4 regions of the Lysinibacillus sp. NPDC086135 genome follow, and region 1 is predicted to be linked to each of the others. Evidence: riboswitches for the same ligand, from Rfam matches in the RefSeq annotation. Region 1 holds a riboswitch; each other region holds the start of a gene.
What was found. A riboswitch is a leader RNA that binds a small molecule or an ion and turns the genes downstream of it on or off. The one in region 1 is predicted to bind S-adenosylmethionine.
Positions count from the first base shown of each region.

Region 2: it holds a riboswitch for S-adenosylmethionine, as region 1 does, so the genes downstream of both, metK (methionine adenosyltransferase) here and ACIPKN_RS08100 (Na+/H+ antiporter NhaC family protein) in region 1, are expected to answer to the same signal.
Region 3: it holds a riboswitch for S-adenosylmethionine, as region 1 does, so the genes downstream of both, ACIPKN_RS18585 (methionine ABC transporter ATP-binding protein) here and ACIPKN_RS08100 (Na+/H+ antiporter NhaC family protein) in region 1, are expected to answer to the same signal.
Region 4: it holds a riboswitch for S-adenosylmethionine, as region 1 does, so the genes downstream of both, ACIPKN_RS22595 (O-acetylhomoserine aminocarboxypropyltransferase/cysteine synthase family protein) here and ACIPKN_RS08100 (Na+/H+ antiporter NhaC family protein) in region 1, are expected to answer to the same signal.

Region 1 is NZ_JBIVCA010000004.1:252,594-256,810, forward strand. Features, by position in the region: gene ACIPKN_RS08095 (MFS transporter) at 1-441, shown strand, start outside; gene ACIPKN_RS08100 (Na+/H+ antiporter NhaC family protein) at 555-1,835, opposite strand; SAM riboswitch class I at 1,942-2,049, opposite strand; gene ACIPKN_RS08105 (hypothetical protein) at 2,287-2,634, opposite strand; gene crcB (fluoride efflux transporter CrcB) at 2,665-2,994, opposite strand; gene crcB (fluoride efflux transporter CrcB) at 2,991-3,353, opposite strand; gene ACIPKN_RS08120 (VOC family protein) at 4,169-4,217, opposite strand, start outside.
Region 2 is NZ_JBIVCA010000001.1:24,266-28,482, reverse strand. Features, by position in the region: gene ACIPKN_RS00140 (alpha/beta hydrolase) at 1-321, opposite strand, end outside; gene ACIPKN_RS00135 (gamma carbonic anhydrase) at 458-976, shown strand; gene metK (methionine adenosyltransferase) at 1,155-2,351, opposite strand; SAM riboswitch class I at 2,676-2,795, opposite strand; gene pckA (phosphoenolpyruvate carboxykinase (ATP)) at 3,413-4,217, shown strand, end outside.
Region 3 is NZ_JBIVCA010000015.1:70,562-74,778, forward strand. Features, by position in the region: gene ACIPKN_RS18575 (MetQ/NlpA family ABC transporter substrate-binding protein) at 1-844, opposite strand, end outside; gene ACIPKN_RS18580 (methionine ABC transporter permease) at 930-1,598, opposite strand; gene ACIPKN_RS18585 (methionine ABC transporter ATP-binding protein) at 1,588-2,616, opposite strand; SAM riboswitch class I at 2,906-3,010, opposite strand; gene ACIPKN_RS18590 (thioredoxin family protein) at 3,075-3,377, opposite strand; gene ACIPKN_RS18595 (toprim domain-containing protein) at 3,393-3,734, opposite strand; gene gcvH (glycine cleavage system protein GcvH) at 4,170-4,217, opposite strand, start outside.
Region 4 is NZ_JBIVCA010000022.1:49,867-54,083, forward strand. Features, by position in the region: gene ACIPKN_RS22585 (DASS family sodium-coupled anion symporter) at 1-566, opposite strand, end outside; gene ACIPKN_RS22590 (glycerol-3-phosphate acyltransferase) at 1,031-1,663, opposite strand; SAM riboswitch class I at 1,961-2,073, shown strand; gene ACIPKN_RS22595 (O-acetylhomoserine aminocarboxypropyltransferase/cysteine synthase family protein) at 2,191-3,492, shown strand; gene ACIPKN_RS22600 (hypothetical protein) at 3,847-4,217, shown strand, end outside.

The DNA.
Region 1 (4,217 bases):
ATTGCTGGAGGGATTGGTTGTGTGATAGGAGGACTAATCTCGGATAAAATCGGAAGAGCCAATTTAACGATTATTTCTATGTTTATTAGTGCTATCTGTTCGCTAGTAATAGGTTTTACATTTGGGCAGTATATTTGCTTAACGTTAATAATCTCCATGATTTGGGGGATGTCTATCATATCTGATTCCGCCCAATTTTCTGCTGCAGTTTCAGAAATAGCCGATGTTGATTATGTAGGTACAGCCCTTACTTTTCAAATGTGTATTGGTTTCTTACTTACTATATTTTCAATAAACCTAATCCCGATTATACAGAGGATCATAGGTTGGGAGTGGGTCTTTACAATATTAGCGATTGGACCTATTCTTGGAATTGGATTTATGGTCAAATATAGACGTTACGAAGTACTAATGAGAAACGTCTATATTTGTAACTTTTAGGTATTATCTCTATCACAAAAAAATGAATAGCCTCAAAAAAATCCAATTGTTTTGATTATTTCAAAACAATTGGAATAATTTAGTGGTAAATCAATGTTTTTTAAGTATGAAGCTTAGGCTTTCTTTCCTTTCGGGTATCCGATGAGGATAGCGATGGTTCCGCAAATTCCTATAAGAACTGGATAGAAAGAGTATTGTAACATGCTCACTGGTGAAATTCCGGCTACACTTGCGGCTGCCAGGAATTGGGCTCCGTATGGTAGAAGGCCTTGAATCGTACAGGAGAAAATATCTAATATACTTGCGGACTTTCTTGGCTCAATCTCATACTGTTCAGCAATATTTTTTGCAAGCGGACCAGCAATTAAAATAGCAATCGTGTTATTGGCCGTCGATAAATTAGTTAGGCCTACAAGACCGGCAATACCAAATTCAGCACCTTTTTTCGATTTAATTCTTTTTGTTGCAAGGTGAAGTAGAAAATCAATCCCTCCGTTAAACTTTATAACCTCCACCATTCCAGCTATTAATATCGCAAGGAATGCCATTTCATACATGCCTGACATTCCTTCGCCGATCTTTTGAAAAAGGCTCATTAAATGATAGCTGCCATCCGCTAAGCCAACAGCCCCGGCGAGAACAATCCCAGATGCCAGAACAAGGAAAACATTCATTCCAGCTAACGCTAAAATAATGACCAAAACATAGGGAACAATTTTTACCCAACTATAGCTTAAATGCTCCACTTGTGCAGTTTCACCCATTGTAATGAACCCTAAAATAAGGCTCGTTACAATAGCTGCCGGCAACACAATCCAAAAATTCACCTTAAATTTATCCTTCATTTGTGCACCTTGTGAACGAACGGCAGTAATGGTTGTATCTGAAATAAAAGATAAATTATCGCCAAACATTGAACCGCCAACAATTGCTGCCATTACTAAAGCCATGGAAAGCTCGATATGCTCGCTTATGCCAACTCCAATTGGCGCTAGCGCAACAATCGTCCCCACCGATGTACCCATTGATAGGGAAATAAAGCAGGCAATGATGAATAAGCCTACGACAAGCAGATTTGGCGGAACGACCGATAAAGCAAAGTTTACAGTGGAATCCACTGCCCCCATGCCTTTTGCTACCGCTGAAAAGGCCCCAGCCAAAAGAAAAATAACAACCATCAGCATGACATTTAAATTTCCTGCGCCTTTGCAAAAAATATCAACCTTTTGCGCAAACGATTCTTTTCGATTCATCGCTAAAGCGACAGCGCCTGAAATGGAAATGGCTACAATAACAGGAAAGGCGTAAAAATCACCTGTAATAACCCCTGAACCAATAAATAAAATCAAAAAAACAACAAATGGGATCAGCGCCCATGGATTCTCTTTCTTCATGTCTACCTCCAAAAATAAAATTGGACACGTCTTTTGTCCATTCTTTTTACGAAAAAAGGCCTCTTCTTGTATCAACAAGAAGAGGCCTTATATCTATAAAACACTCCTCTTATCTATCAAGCCTTTGCCTGCTGGATTTGGCACAGTAACTTAAATCATAAGTTCCGCTGCCGAGATTTCATCGGGCCAGTCCCTCCATCTCTCTTGATAAGAAGCAAATATATTATTTTTTTTCACAATAATAAATATTATAATAAAAAGTCGATATTTGCAACATATTTTTAATCAAGCTTGATTAAAAGCTATATTAATTAAGGAGATTGAACAAGTAAGAGGATAGGAAAGTGTGAATTTTTGGTGCCGCTATTGAAGGCTTTAATAGTCTAACGCAGCACAATTTGATTTAACAACTAAAAAGGGAAAAAGAAGGCGCCCTTAGAAGTAGGGGCGCCTAAAACATTTGTGGTAAAAATTCCGTCATAAAGCGTTGATTTTTACGTAGCCATATTTTTAAAATCATACGATGTGTTAGGAGGCGTTGTCTTTTTTGTGGTCTAGCCTTTGCCTCTATTAAACTTTGTAGTAGAGTACATGTTTCTGTTGCAAATGCTTGAGGGTCAACTAGGACGTCAAGCTTATAATCAATTAATTGTACCGCCTGTACCTTTGCAAGTAATTGTGCAAAGCGTGTATTCATTTCTGGAAAGTTTTCTTCTAGTTCTAGGTCGATTAAACTATATAGTGTTTGTTCAATGTCAGCTTCGAGTGCTTGTAATTGTTTAATGGATGGCTGTGTCAAAAAATCACCTCTAGTTTTTTAAAAATGCGGCTACACAAGGTAAAAGCCAAGAGCAGCGAAAAGTAAACCGAATAAAACGGTAATGCCTATATAAACAATCGCTTGTCTCCATTTTTGCTGCTCTAAGAGCGTCAAACATTCAAAACCGAATGTCGAAAAAGTCGTATAGGCTCCTAAAAAACCAATCCCTATAAAATGCCAAATCCAATCACTTGGATGTAGCGCAAATAAAAAGCCAAGCGCAAAAGACCCAGTTATATTAATAAAAAATGTTGCCCATGGGTATGTATGGACAATCAATTTTCCTAGATAAAATCGTGTTAGTGCACCCAAAAATCCACCGATGCCAATAATTATCATACGATGCGCCCCTTTGCTAGTTTAAATCCTAGCCATGCACAAGCTAAACCGCCAAAAACACTTGCTAAAATATAAAGAACGGCTTGGAGCCATTTACTATCCTGCAAAAGTAATAGTGTTTCTAAAGAAAATGTCGAAAAGGTTGTAAAGGCACCAAAAAAGCCAGTACCAATTCCTATAATAACAGGCGTTCGCTTTGTAAACGTAGTAAATAGCCACGCTAAACAAAAGCAGCCAATTAAGTTCATACAAAGTGTCGCAAATGGAAAACCACCGTTATTTGAAAGTGCTAGACCAAGGTTATATCGACAGATGGCACCCAAAAATCCGCCAATTCCAACAGCTAAAAATGATTTCAAAGTAAAGACTCCTTACTAAAATGTCTATATTAAAAAGTGTATCATGTGAACAACATTTTAGATATTTTTCTATAGATATATAGAAAATATCACCGTTTTACGATTTTTATATTTCCTTCCAAAATACTTCGTAGTTAATGTCCATATATCATAACAAAATTTTAGTTCTAAATAAGAAACTCTTTAGTATTTCAAACACTATTACATCGTTCAATTGAAATCCGACAACGGTTAATCCGTTGACAGAAAACCCGCTAACGGAAAAAACAATAATACAAAAATAATAATAACAATAGAGCTGATGCCTTGAAAAGCGCACAGTAAAGTTCAAAACAATAAACGATGCTTCAGTTTGACGTTCGTGTCTCTTCTATTCAACTTGCACCGATGGATGTTGGCGTAGCAAAGATGGATGGCATTTTTACACCCTTAATGGAAAGCAGGGGACAGTCTCCGTGTTTACTATTCTTTAATTTATTGGGAGGATGGGCGATAAATTAACGTTAGGTGATAAATTTAAAAAGTTAGGCGATAAGTTAAAAATGTTGGGTGATAAATTTAAAAATTAGGGTGATAAATCTAAAAATTGTTCCGATCAATTGCTGGAAGCCCCTTTCGAACTAGATTTGTTCGTTTAGGGTCTTCTAGAATTGAAAAATTTGTATTTAACACAGTAATCGTATTGTCAAATTGTAGGAAAACAAGGATACTACTTACAGTTTTTTTGAACTTGATTCTTTTTTACCATTCTGCCAGCTACTTAACACAAGTACAACGTGTTTTTGCTGTTGCAAACATGTCATAATTTATTATTACTATAATTGACCTTTAACATTGTCAATGACAGTATCAAAGTCTTTATTG
Region 2 (4,217 bases), on a different contig from region 1:
ACATTCATATTTTCGTTTTTGCATGGTATGTAGTAATAGAGTCGCGCCAAGCCCATGTCCTATTAAAATGACAGGTAAATTATACGAAAATGCATTCTCGATTAAATTCCTTGTATATTTGTTGTATTCTTTAAAATCTTCATCGTGAATTTTTGAATATCCTACATTTACTCCATGATTAGGTAAATCCCCCATGACTATGTGGAAGCCTTCCAATCTAAGTTTTTCTATAAGCCATGCATACCAACGGTGATTTTCATATGCACCATGAAGAATAGCAACCACAGCCTTTGCTTGTCCATCAGCTTCCCATTTCCACATTTCACATAGTCCTCCTAAAAAAATAATTACACAATGATTATATCGGAATATCTAGATCATTTTAATTTTATATTTCCATCATGTTGCGTATTTGATACGATAATATTACATCATAGAAAGAAAAGAGGCGATACTCATGATCTATCCATTTAAAGGTAAAAAACCCAATATCGATCCTTCTGTTTTCATTGCTGATTATGCAACAGTTACTGGCGACGTTACAATAGGTGCTGAAACAACAATTTGGTTTAACACAGTTATTCGAGGAGATGTATCACCAACAATTATAGGAAAAAGAGTTAGTATTCAAGACCTCTGTTGCTTACATCAAAGCCCTAAATATCCACTAATTATTGAAGATGAAGTAACAGTAGGACATCAAGTAACTTTACATAGCTGTACGATTCGAAAAAAAGCCTTAATAGGTATGGGCTCTATAGTATTAGACGGAGCGGAGATTGGAGAGGGTGCATTCATTGGGGCGGGTAGTCTAGTTCCTCCAGGCAAAGTAATTCCTCCAAATAGCTTAGCACTAGGCCGTCCTGCAAAAGTTGTAAGAGAATTAAATGATGAAGATAAAGAAGATATGGAACGCATCATACGTGAATATGTAGAAAAGGGTCAATACTATAAATCTCTTCAACTAAAAAATTAATTTAACTAAATCAAAGCAGCTCCACGTTTTCTTGGGTAACCGAGCCCCCCATGATTATGATTAGGAGCTTATTTTTTTCGTTAAAAACAGTGAAAGGGGCTATAAGAATATTGAGCCCCTTTCTGTAATAGTATTTTAAAATATTTTTCCAGACACTTCATTGCTTTAGCTGAATAGTTTATAAACCTGCTTTTTCTTTTAATGCGTCAGCTTTGTCTGTTTGTTCCCAAGGTACATTTAAATCTGTACGACCGAAGTGACCATATGCGGCAGTTTGCTTATAAATAGGACGACGAAGGTTAAGCATTTTAATAATCCCCGCTGGGCGTAGATCAAATAGCTCGCGTACCCATTTTACAATTTCACTTTCCGTAACTTTTCCTGTTCCAAATGTATCAACAGCAATAGATACAGGTTGAGCAACACCAATCGCATAAGCTAGTTGTACTTCAGCTCGATCAGCTAAACCAGCAGCTACGATATTTTTCGCCACATAGCGTGCTGCATATGCCGCTGAACGGTCTACCTTAGTTGCATCCTTACCTGAGAAAGCACCTCCACCATGACGTGCATAGCCACCGTATGTATCAACGATGATTTTACGTCCAGTTAAACCAGCATCCCCTTTAGGACCACCAATTACGAATCGGCCAGTTGGGTTGATGAAATATTTAGTATCGGCATCTAGTAATTCACTTGGAACAACTGGAGTAATAACGAATTCTTTTAAGTCTGCTTGAATTTGCTCAAGTGTAGCTTCTTCATCATGCTGTGTTGAAATGACAATCGTATCAACGCGTACTGGTACATTGTTTTCATCATATTCAACCGTTACTTGCGTTTTTCCATCTGGGCGTAAATATGCTAATTCACCAGATTTACGTACTTCCGTTAAACGACGAGCTAATTTATGCGCTAAACTAATTGGTAATGGCATAAGCTCTGGCGTTTCGTTACATGCATAACCGAACATTAAACCTTGGTCACCTGCACCAATTGCTTCAATGTCAGCGTCTGTCATAGAGCCTTCACGCGCCTCTAATGCTTGGTCAACACCTTGGGCAATATCAGGTGATTGCTCGCCAATCGCAACAAGTACTGCTAGGTTTTCAGCATCAAAGCCGTATTTCCCACGTGTATAACCGATTTCTGCTACAGTATCACGAACGATACCTTTAATATCTACATAAGTAGAAGTAGTAATTTCTCCTGCTACTAACGCTAAGCCTGTTGTTACTGTTGTTTCACACGCTACACGCGCGTTTGGATCTTCTGCTAAAATAGCATCTAAAATGGCATCCGAGATTTGGTCACAAATTTTGTCTGGATGTCCTTCTGTTACACTCTCTGATGTAAACAGTCGACGGTTTGTCATTTGATTTTCCTCCTATTACTTTTACAAATAATATTTGCGAATTAATACGGTACTCATTACCCATGTCAAGTTCGCCCCTAAGGATTGAACTCTCAAGCCGTTGTTGCTGTCGTTGCACTTTCGCACAGTAAACATTTGTTGCTGTCACTACGCTTTCGCACAAATAAACAGCTGATGCTTTTAACACGAGGATTTTCGAAAGATCCGTCATTATAATAAGGAAAGGACTGTATACTTTCCTTTAATTCGTTTTTAACAATAAAAAAATCCTTTTCTCACGCTTACTTAACATGAGGAAAGGAATAATGACTTCGTAACCTTTCACTCTTATCGTTCAAGGGAGTTTCCCCTTGCATCAGATTGGCACCAGCGCATGTCGTGAAATAGTTCATGCAGGTTGCCGGGTTTCACAGGGCCTGACCCTCCACCAGCTCGGGATAAGAGTATCCGTTCAATATCTCATAATACGTAAATGGTCGAACATTGTCAAATATTTTTATCTTCTTTCAGCGAGTGTCTTCTCTGGCGAAAGCATGCTGTGGCATAATTGGTTGTATTCAAAGAAAGTATGGGATTTATACAGAAAGGAATTTGGGTTATGCTGTAAATTAAAACAAAATAATCCCTACTCTCCACCTCACATCATGTGTTAACATATGTGTAACCCTTTACAGTACATTTTGCAGCAAAAGCAAAGCGTTAGCTACAAAACATGTGGTGGATGAATATGATTATAGCCCCTTTTTAGTCGAAGACAAGCTCCAACTATAAAAAACAAGCTAAAACTTCACATCCTGTGCGAACCCCATGTTAGCCAAAAGCTTCCAAACACAATTTTGCTGTGTCGAAAGTGAATGTGTGATCACTTATAAATAGGGTAAAAAGCATTATAAAAACGAATCAATTTACTTTTTGTCGTTTTCTTGAAAAGTAATAAAATCTGAAAAATAATTTCTGAATTAGTATAGATTATTTAAGCAATTGTGTTATACTATTTTTGAAATTAAGAAAATCTCCCTCAGACTCAAGGGAATACTATAAAAAAGGATGGTATTTAATCGATGAATTCAGTAGAAATTGCAAACGAACTGAAGGAATTATTAAACGGCGGTAACATTAATGTTCAACTTTCAGTACCACAATTAGCTGAAAAAGCTACATCTCGTGGTGAAGCTATGTTAACAGTAGATGGCGCAGTTCGTGCAGAAACTGGCAAATACACTGGTCGTTCACCTAAAGATAAATATACGGTAGAAGAAGAGAGCACAAAGGATAAAATTGACTGGGGAAAAGTTAACCGACCAATTTCTTCTGAAGTGTTCGATAACTTATATGTAAAAGTAGTAAAATATTTAAAAGAACGTGAAGAATTATTCGTATTCAAAGGCTTTGCTGGTGCTGACAAAGATTCGCAATTAAGCATCCAAGTAATCAATGAATATGCTTGGCACAATCTTTTCGCTCATCAATTATTTATCCGTCCAACTGAAGAAGAATTGGCTTCTCATGTTGCTGACTTCACAGTTATCTCAGCTCCTAACTTTAAAGCAGATCCTGCTATTGATGGTACTGCTTCTGAAACATTCATCATTGTATCACTAGAAAAGAAAATTATCCTAATCGGTGGTACTGAATACGCTGGTGAAATCAAAAAATCTATTTTCGGTATTATGAACTACTTGTTACCACAACAAGGCATCCTTTCAATGCACTGCTCAGCAAACGTTGGTGAAGCTGGAGATGTTGCATTATTCTTCGGTTTATCTGGTACTGGTAAAACAACTTTATCAGCTGATCCTGACCGTAAGCTTATCGGTGACGATGAACACGGTTGGTCTGATAACGGTGTATTCAACATTGAGGGCG
Region 3 (4,217 bases), on a different contig from region 1:
GTACAACTGAGCCTTTCCATTCTTCAATAATGAAGTCTTGGATTTCTTTAGATTTTAATACTTCTATTAATTTTTTAATTTCAGGTTTTGTTTCATCACCTGCACGTACAGCGACAATATTTACATATGGAGACTCTTTATCTTCAAGAGAAATTGCATCTTTCAATGGATTTAAGCCGTTATCGATTGCAAAGTTCGAGTTGATTAGAACCGCATCACCTTCATTATTTTCGTACATTTGTACAAGCATTTCAGGCGCTGTATTTGCATCGAATTTGAAGTTTTTAGGGTTTTCTGCGATATCTTTTATTTCTGCTGCTGTTTTATCAACACCATCTTTTAATTTAATTAAGCCCTTAGCTTCTAACAATGAAAGCATACGACCGTGGTCTGAAACTGAGCTAGAAAGTAAAATTGTTGCCCCCTCTGGAAGATCCTCAAGAGATTTATATTTTTTAGAGTAAATTCCGATTGGTTCAATGTGAATAGCAGCAGCATTTACAAAGTCATAACCATTCTCTTTCATGCTAAGCTCTAAGAAAGGTAGGTGTTGGAAGTAGTTCGCGTCAAGTTCGCCAGATTCTAAATGTTGGTTTGGTAATACATAGTCTTGATATTTTTCAATTTTAAGATCGATACCTTCTTTAGCTAAAATTGGTTTTGCTTTTTCCAAAATAATAGCATGTGGTGTATTCGAAGCACCTACTGTTAATGTTACATTTTCTTTACTGTCACTATCACTAGATGATGAGCTTGAGCCTGTTTCTTCTTTTTTACCAGCACCACAAGCGGCTAGAGCTAGTACTAATACAGATAAAAATAAACCTGTTAATAACTTCTTCATTTTATTACTCTCCCTTTTTACTTATATTAAATATGTTAGCGGTATAAAACCGAGATAACCAAATGTTTGTAGTGTGATGCTCTTTTTAACGTTTATCTGTTTTCGCTGTAATTAAGTCGCCAATCCATTGAATAATAAATACTACTATTAAGATTAATATAGTCGCCATTAAAGTTACATCTGAGCGATTACGTTGGAAGCCATCTAAGAATGCTAAGTTTCCTAGACCACCTGCACCGATAATACCTGCCATCGCAGTATAACCAACAAGCGCTACAGCCGTTACAGTAAGACCAGAAATAAGCGCTGGTAACGATTCGGGAATTAATACTTTCCAAATAATCGTTGACGTTTTGGCACCCATTGAACGAGCCGCTTCAATAACACCTTTATCAATTTCGCGCAAGGCAATTAATACCATTCGTGCATAAAATGGTGCAGCTCCAATAATTAATGCTGGTAAAGCCGCGTCTGCGCCACGAATTGTGCCGAGTAAAAATTTCGTAAATGGAATTAATAAGATAATCAATACGATAAATGGGATCGAACGGAAAATATTAACGATTGATCCTGTTAAAAAATTCACAATTTTATTGGCCCATAGTTGGTTGGGACTTGATAAAAATAATAAGATTCCAATTACTAATCCAAGTATAAATGTGATGACCGTAGAAATTGTTGTCATGTACAATGTTTCATACGTAGCGTCCCACATTTTTTCCCAGTCGACATTCGGAAAGAGACTAGTTAGCATTTGCAATCACCTCCGTTTGTACTTCAACTGTATTTAAGTAGCTAAGTGCAGCAGCAACATTGGCCACTAAGCCATCAATTTGCACAATAAGTGTACCGTACGCTCCATTTTTCGTTTGCGAAATATTACCATGTACAATACTTACTTCTACATCAAACTGTTTCACAAGATGTGAAATGACAGGCTGCTCTGTTTTTTCTCCTACAAAGATTAGCTTCACAAGTTGTCCATTAGGATAATTTGCTTTAATTTGTGCCACAGTTTCCTGTGTTTCCTTCGTATCTGTAATTTGAGAAACGAATTTTTTCGTAATGGCCGCTTGTGGAGCTTGGAATACTTGTAATACTTCACCACGTTCTACAATTTCTCCAGCTTCCATAACCGCTACACGATGACAAATCTTACGAATAACGTGCATCTCATGTGTAATTAACACAATCGTTAGACCTAATCGTTCGTTAATATCGACAAGTAGATCAAGAATAGCATCTGTCGTCTCTGGATCGAGTGCGGATGTTGCCTCATCACATAACAATACCTCTGGATTATTAGCAAGTGCACGAGCGATACCTACCCGTTGTTTTTGTCCCCCTGATAGTTGTGATGGATATGCTTTTTCGCGCCCTTCCAAGCCAACTAGTGCAATCAATTCTTTCACATGTGCTTCACGTTTTGCCTTTGGCACACCTGCGATTTCGAGTGGGAAAGCGATGTTTTCTGCAACAGTTCTAGACCAAAGTAAATTGAAATGCTGGAAAATCATACTTACCTTTTGTCTAGCATCCCTAAGCTTTTGCCCCTTTATGGATGAAAACTCTTGATTGTTAACCGTCACCGTACCAGATGTAGGCTTTTCTAACCCATTTAACAAGCGAATCATTGTACTTTTACCAGCGCCACTATAGCCGATAATGCCGAAAATTTCACCTTTATTAATAGAAAGGTTGACGTCTTTAACTGCTGTTAATTCGCCATTCGTAGTTTTGTATTTCTTCGTAATATTTTGAAGATTAATCATAGCGAATTCTCCTTTTCTCATATCAATTATGCCTCGGCATAAGGTCACTCAGTCGTTGTTGTTGCTGTCGCTTCGCTTTCGCACAGATAAAACCGTGTTGCTGTCGCTTCGTTTTATCGCCACAGGACATGGCGTTCTTAGACTGAGTTCCTCTATTTCAGCGGATTTCTTTTGTACCGAAAGCGTAGTGACAGGTACAGGTGTTTGGACATCCGCTGAAAGAAGTTAAAAAAACCCCTTCACTTATAGACAAGTAGAAGGGGTCACGTAACTTATACGCTAAACCGTTCTCTCATCTTTCAAAGATAAATCTTTGGGTGATTTGGCACCTTTTCACGTTTGTGATGGTTGCTGGGCTTCATAGGGCACTTCCCTCCGCCGCTCTTTATAAGAGTTCGATATATTTATTGTTTTTTTAATATATTTGTTACTTTACCACGCGATTAATATTCCGTCAATTAATTTTTTAACAATTCGTATAAATACGGTACAGATTGAAAGGCATAAACCTTTGCTGTCATTTCTCCGCCTTCATATACGAGTAAACATGGTACACTTTCGATTTTATTATCATAAGCTATTTGCTCTATAAAATTTATATTCGCTTTACCAACCTGTAGTTGTGGCAACAATTGTTCAACAACCATCATCATTTTCGATGCAACTGCGCACGTTCCACACATTGGCGTATATAAATAAAAGGCAGCCTTTTCACCGGACTGGATAGCCGCGTTCCACTGCTCTATTGACCATTCTTCCATCTTTTTCACGCAACCTTACAAAATATACTCATTATGGATTGAGAAATGTGCACGAAGCAATATCGCCGCTAACACTTTCCTCGGAGTTGTCTCAACTTCCTTATATGTTGGCATCGTCCGTAAATGCTCAGCCTCTGGATAATGTCTGTCCATTAATGCCCGTAGCTTATTACCTGATGTATCTGCATCAAAAAATGTATAAAGCTCACAACCCTCATATGGATCGAGTAGCTCTTCTAATTGATGCACACCAATTGTACCATTTGTACAAAGTATTTTTACGTCTTCATTTAAAATAGGTTCGATTTGAAGTTTATCCGATCGGCCTTCGACAATTAAGCATTTTCCCTCGAACATCACGCCACCCCCATTTAGACATAGCCCTTATAATTCATTATATCAATAAACCTTGTCGTTGATACAGTTAGATACCTATTAATAAAGGAATATACTTGCATTTACTTCACCAACTATAGTGGAAGAATGAATGAGGATAATAAAAAACGTCGGTAGTTTCCGACGTTTTTCTGATTAATTTAGCCTCGACATAATTGCGTCCGGAATCGGCTTTGTGCTTAGGCCTGCACGATGGCCGACACGATGTCGGTCATTTCGGTAATGCCACAGGACGTGGCGTTTTTACCGATGCAGGTCAGTTAGCCATTATCGCATGGATGCGATGATGGCTAACATCCTTTAAGCACTCCTATCCGATTCCGTGACATCCGCCGGAGGCTTTAACTTCTTTTAGCTGATGTTTGGACACCTGCTGAAAGAAGCTAAAGGCTTGTCTTATTCTGCAATCATTTCTTCGTATTGCTCAGCTGTCATAAGCTTTTC
Region 4 (4,217 bases), on a different contig from region 1:
AGCCGACTATCACGTTGTAAACCAAATGCTGCTACCATTCCAAGTAGTATTGGCACAACTGCGCCTGCACGTGCAGTAGCAGAAGGGACAAAGAATGCGAGTGCAATAGATACTAAAATAGCACCGAATACAATGGCTTTCGTTTTTGTCCCTACGAGTGAAAGAATCCATAGCGCAAGTCTTTTATGTAAATTGGTAATCTGCATGGCTGCCGCTAGGAAAAGTGCTGCGGCTACTAGTGCTACTGCTGAATTACTAAATCCACTTAATGCTAATTTTAATGCATCTGAAGTGCCTAGCTCTCTCGTTGAATCTTCCATTGATGGAGCTAACCCTAATAAGATTGTAACGAGAGCAATAATCATAGCAGAGCTAACAGGGTAGGATACTGCCTCTGTAACCCAAAGGATGACCGCAAAAGCTAAAATAGCTAAAGCGCGTTGTCCGGCTACAGGTAAATCACCGTTGTTAGGTAAAAAAGTAATGATGATTAATGAAGCGAAGGCTAATCCAATCCAGAGTGGTTTCAAATTACGTTTTGGTTTTGCTTGTTCAGAAGTAGACATACCTTTTCATCCTTTCTTAAACATGACTGTAATTTTCACATCGGCTAGTAAAATGCTTTATTAAGAAAGTTAATTTGTCTATTTATTGTAAAAAAACTAGTATGTGAAATACTCTCTATTTATAGCGATAATGGGCAGTTGCGAGCAAATAGACGGTCATAGAAAAGACAAAAATATCCAAAAGATATTATTTTTGATTCATCACCAAAAAGTTGTGGATGACTTTTGTTAAAACGTCTACTATGTAAATAGTTGATTGGAGTGGAGGCTGGGCGACTCCTAGGGGATCAGCGATAGAGGAACGAAGACTAAAAGCATCACATCCTGTGATAACGCCTTCGTGACCAACATCGTGTTGGCCCGAGACCCTGCAGCGCAGCGGATGTTTTCTGTGCGAAAGCGAAGCGGCAGCAACAAAGCACCCAGTCGGAACGGAAATCAACCACACGTTTTGGTGATGATCCTTATTTTTTCTTTTTGAATGCTGAAGTCACTTTAGGCTCAGTTCCTAGCAGCAATCGCTTAATATTTTCGATATGTAAAATGATGGCTATACCAAAAAGTAATAGGGCTATAATCGTTGGGACTGTTCCAGGGATCCATAAATATGTGGCTGTACAGAAAACGAGATAAAACTCAAGTACACCGACAATTAAATAGTTCGTTACGAAAGATAAAATAACAAATAAAATGAGTGCAAATAAGCCAATTGTCCAATCAATCGCAAGTAATATCCCTATGATTGAAGCAGTTCCTTTACCGCCATTGAAGCCCATATAAAATGGGAAATTATGACCTAGAATGACACCGGCAGCTACAATATACGTGAAGAACCAAACTTGTACTTCTGTTAATTGTGTTATATCTGCTAAATAGGCATGTGCACAGTTTATAGCTGCAACGCCTTTGCTGATATCGATCAGTGCAACTAATATGCCGTATTTCCAGCCAAGGGAAAGTGTTGCGTTAGAGGCACCTGCATTGCCATGACCAGTCTTTTTTAAATCTACCCCAGATAAAAACTGAGCAACTTTAGAGCCGTGAATACAGCCAATCAAATAACCAACAAGAAGAAAAATAATAACGGCTTTTATCATAAAAATTCTCCTTTCAAAATAAAATAGGCTCGTCACTAAAAGTTAGGAATGACGTTTGTTATAACATATGCCCTAAAGTTGATTGGAGTGGAGACTGGGCGCCCCTAGGAGAGCACATAGTCGGAACTGTAATCAACCCCACATTTTGGTGATAAAAACAATAAATATCAAAATAGTGTATGCGTTCGTATTACGTAAAAAAGCAGACGGAAGTTTCAGAAAAAATAAAATTTTAGTATTGACAGTGAAAAAGTCTATGTTTATACTGTGTAACAACGATGGAAATTGAATCTCATACTCTTATCAAGAGCGGCGGAGGGATAGGCCCTATGATGCCCGGCAACCAGTAAGTGATGAACTTGCTAAGGTGCTAATTCCTACAGATTCTTATTGGATCTGGCAGATAAGGGGAGGAAAACTTGCAGCCGCAACCCTCTTCTTAGCTGAAGAGGGTTTTTGTTTTCTACTAAAAAAATCCTCCTCATCTCCGGTACCATCGTAAAAAAATAACCATTTGGAGGTATACAATGACAAAATTTAAACCAGAAACATTGCTGTTACACGGTGGCCAAGAGCCAGACCCGGTAACAGGATCACGAACAGTACCGATATATCGCTCAACGGCTTTCGTTTTTAAAGACACTGCTCATGCGCAACGTCTTTTTGCCTTAGAGGAAGCCGGCAATATTTACACACGAATTACAAACCCAACTGTAGATGTTTTTGAAAAACGCGTCGCTTTATTAGAAGGCGGTACAGCAGCGGTAGCACTTTCATCTGGTGCAGCAGCTATCGCATTCTCCATTTTAAATCTTGTAGGGGCAGGCGATGAAATCGTTGCAGGTAGCTCTTTATACGGAGGTACTTATAATTTATTCGCCAACACACTACCAAACTACGGTATTAAAACGATTTTTGTAGACGAAACAAATCCAGAAAATTTCCGAGCAGCTATTACTGATAAAACAAAGGCCGTGTTCGCTGAAATTTACGGTAACCCAAGTTTAAAGGTACTAGATATTGAAGCAGTAGCAAATATAGCACATGAAAACGGCTTGCCATTAATTATTGATAGCACATTTGCTTCACCATATGGCTCTACACCAATTGACTACGGTGCAGATATTGTTGTTCATTCCGCAACAAAATGGATTGGTGGCCACGGAACAACGTTAGGTGGCGTTGTAGTAGATGCAGGGAAGTTCGATTGGACTCGTGGCCGTTTCCCAGGTTTTACTGAGCCAGATGCTTCTTATCACGGTTTACGTTATGGTATTGACACAGCAGAGGCAGCATTCGCCACAAAATTGCGTGTGCAATTACTACGCGACTTTGGTCCAACATTAAGTGCAGATGCAGCATTTAATTTATTACAAGGTTTAGAAACGCTTCATTTGCGTATTCCTAAACACAATGAAAATGCATTAGCGGTAGCTGAATATTTACGAAACCACCCATCTGTGGAATATGTAAATTACAACGGCTTAGAAGATTTCCCTACCTATAATTTAGCTAAAAAATATTTAAAAAATGGCTTCGGTTCAGTGCTTACATTTGGTATTAAAGGTGGACGTGAAGCAGGGCGTAAATTAATAGATAGTGTGAAATTATTCTCGCACGTAGCAAATGTAGGGGATGCGAAATCATTAATTATTCATCCAGCATCTACTACACATCAGCAACTATCTGCTGAAGAGCTAATCCAAACTGGCGTAACCGAGTCGCTCATTCGCTTATCCATCGGTTTAGAGGCAGTAGAGGACATCATTGAAGATTTAGAACAAGCTATTGAACAAGTAACAGCTTCACAACAAAAAGTAGAAGCTTAATAAATAAAGGACATTGGCTAATGTTGTAGCGTTTACGTATTTTCTCATTCGATAGGCCTCATTTGGTAATGCGTCAAACGTTGCTACATCATCCGCTCTCCTCATTTGGTGAAGAAGCTGAAAATTAATACCTAGTAATTTTATAAGTATTATTGATTTTCTTAATTCCTTGTTTTATACTAGGAAATAAGAAAAGTGTTCGAAGGGCTACCAACCTAGAACCAATGTTTTCAATTAATGCTTAAACTAATTTAGTTTCATAAGTGCTCCCCCACTTTTGAATAGATGAAGAGGAGTAGTTACTCAGCCAGTAGCTACTCTTTCTACAAAACTGATGATAAAGGAGTGTTTTAAATGGGAAATGTGTATAGTGCGCAAAACATTGCATCTTATCTTATTTATGAATTAAATGAAGGTCATGTGTTTGTGAACAACATGTCCATTCAAAACATACTTGCGTCAGTTGAACGTAAATGGCAAGAGAACTTTGGACATTCTGCTTTTAATGAAATGGTCTATGTCAAAGAGGAAGGCTATACAGTAAAAGAAGTTTTCGAAGCTTATGAAAGCTATGGAGCAAATCATATTCCTCTTCCTGCGACAGAGTATTATTTAAAATACGGTACATTCCAATTAGTTGAACGTACGTATGCAATACCAAATTATACGTGGGAGGAAATAGGATTAGTTCAACAAGCTTTAACACAATATCGTTATAAATTGCT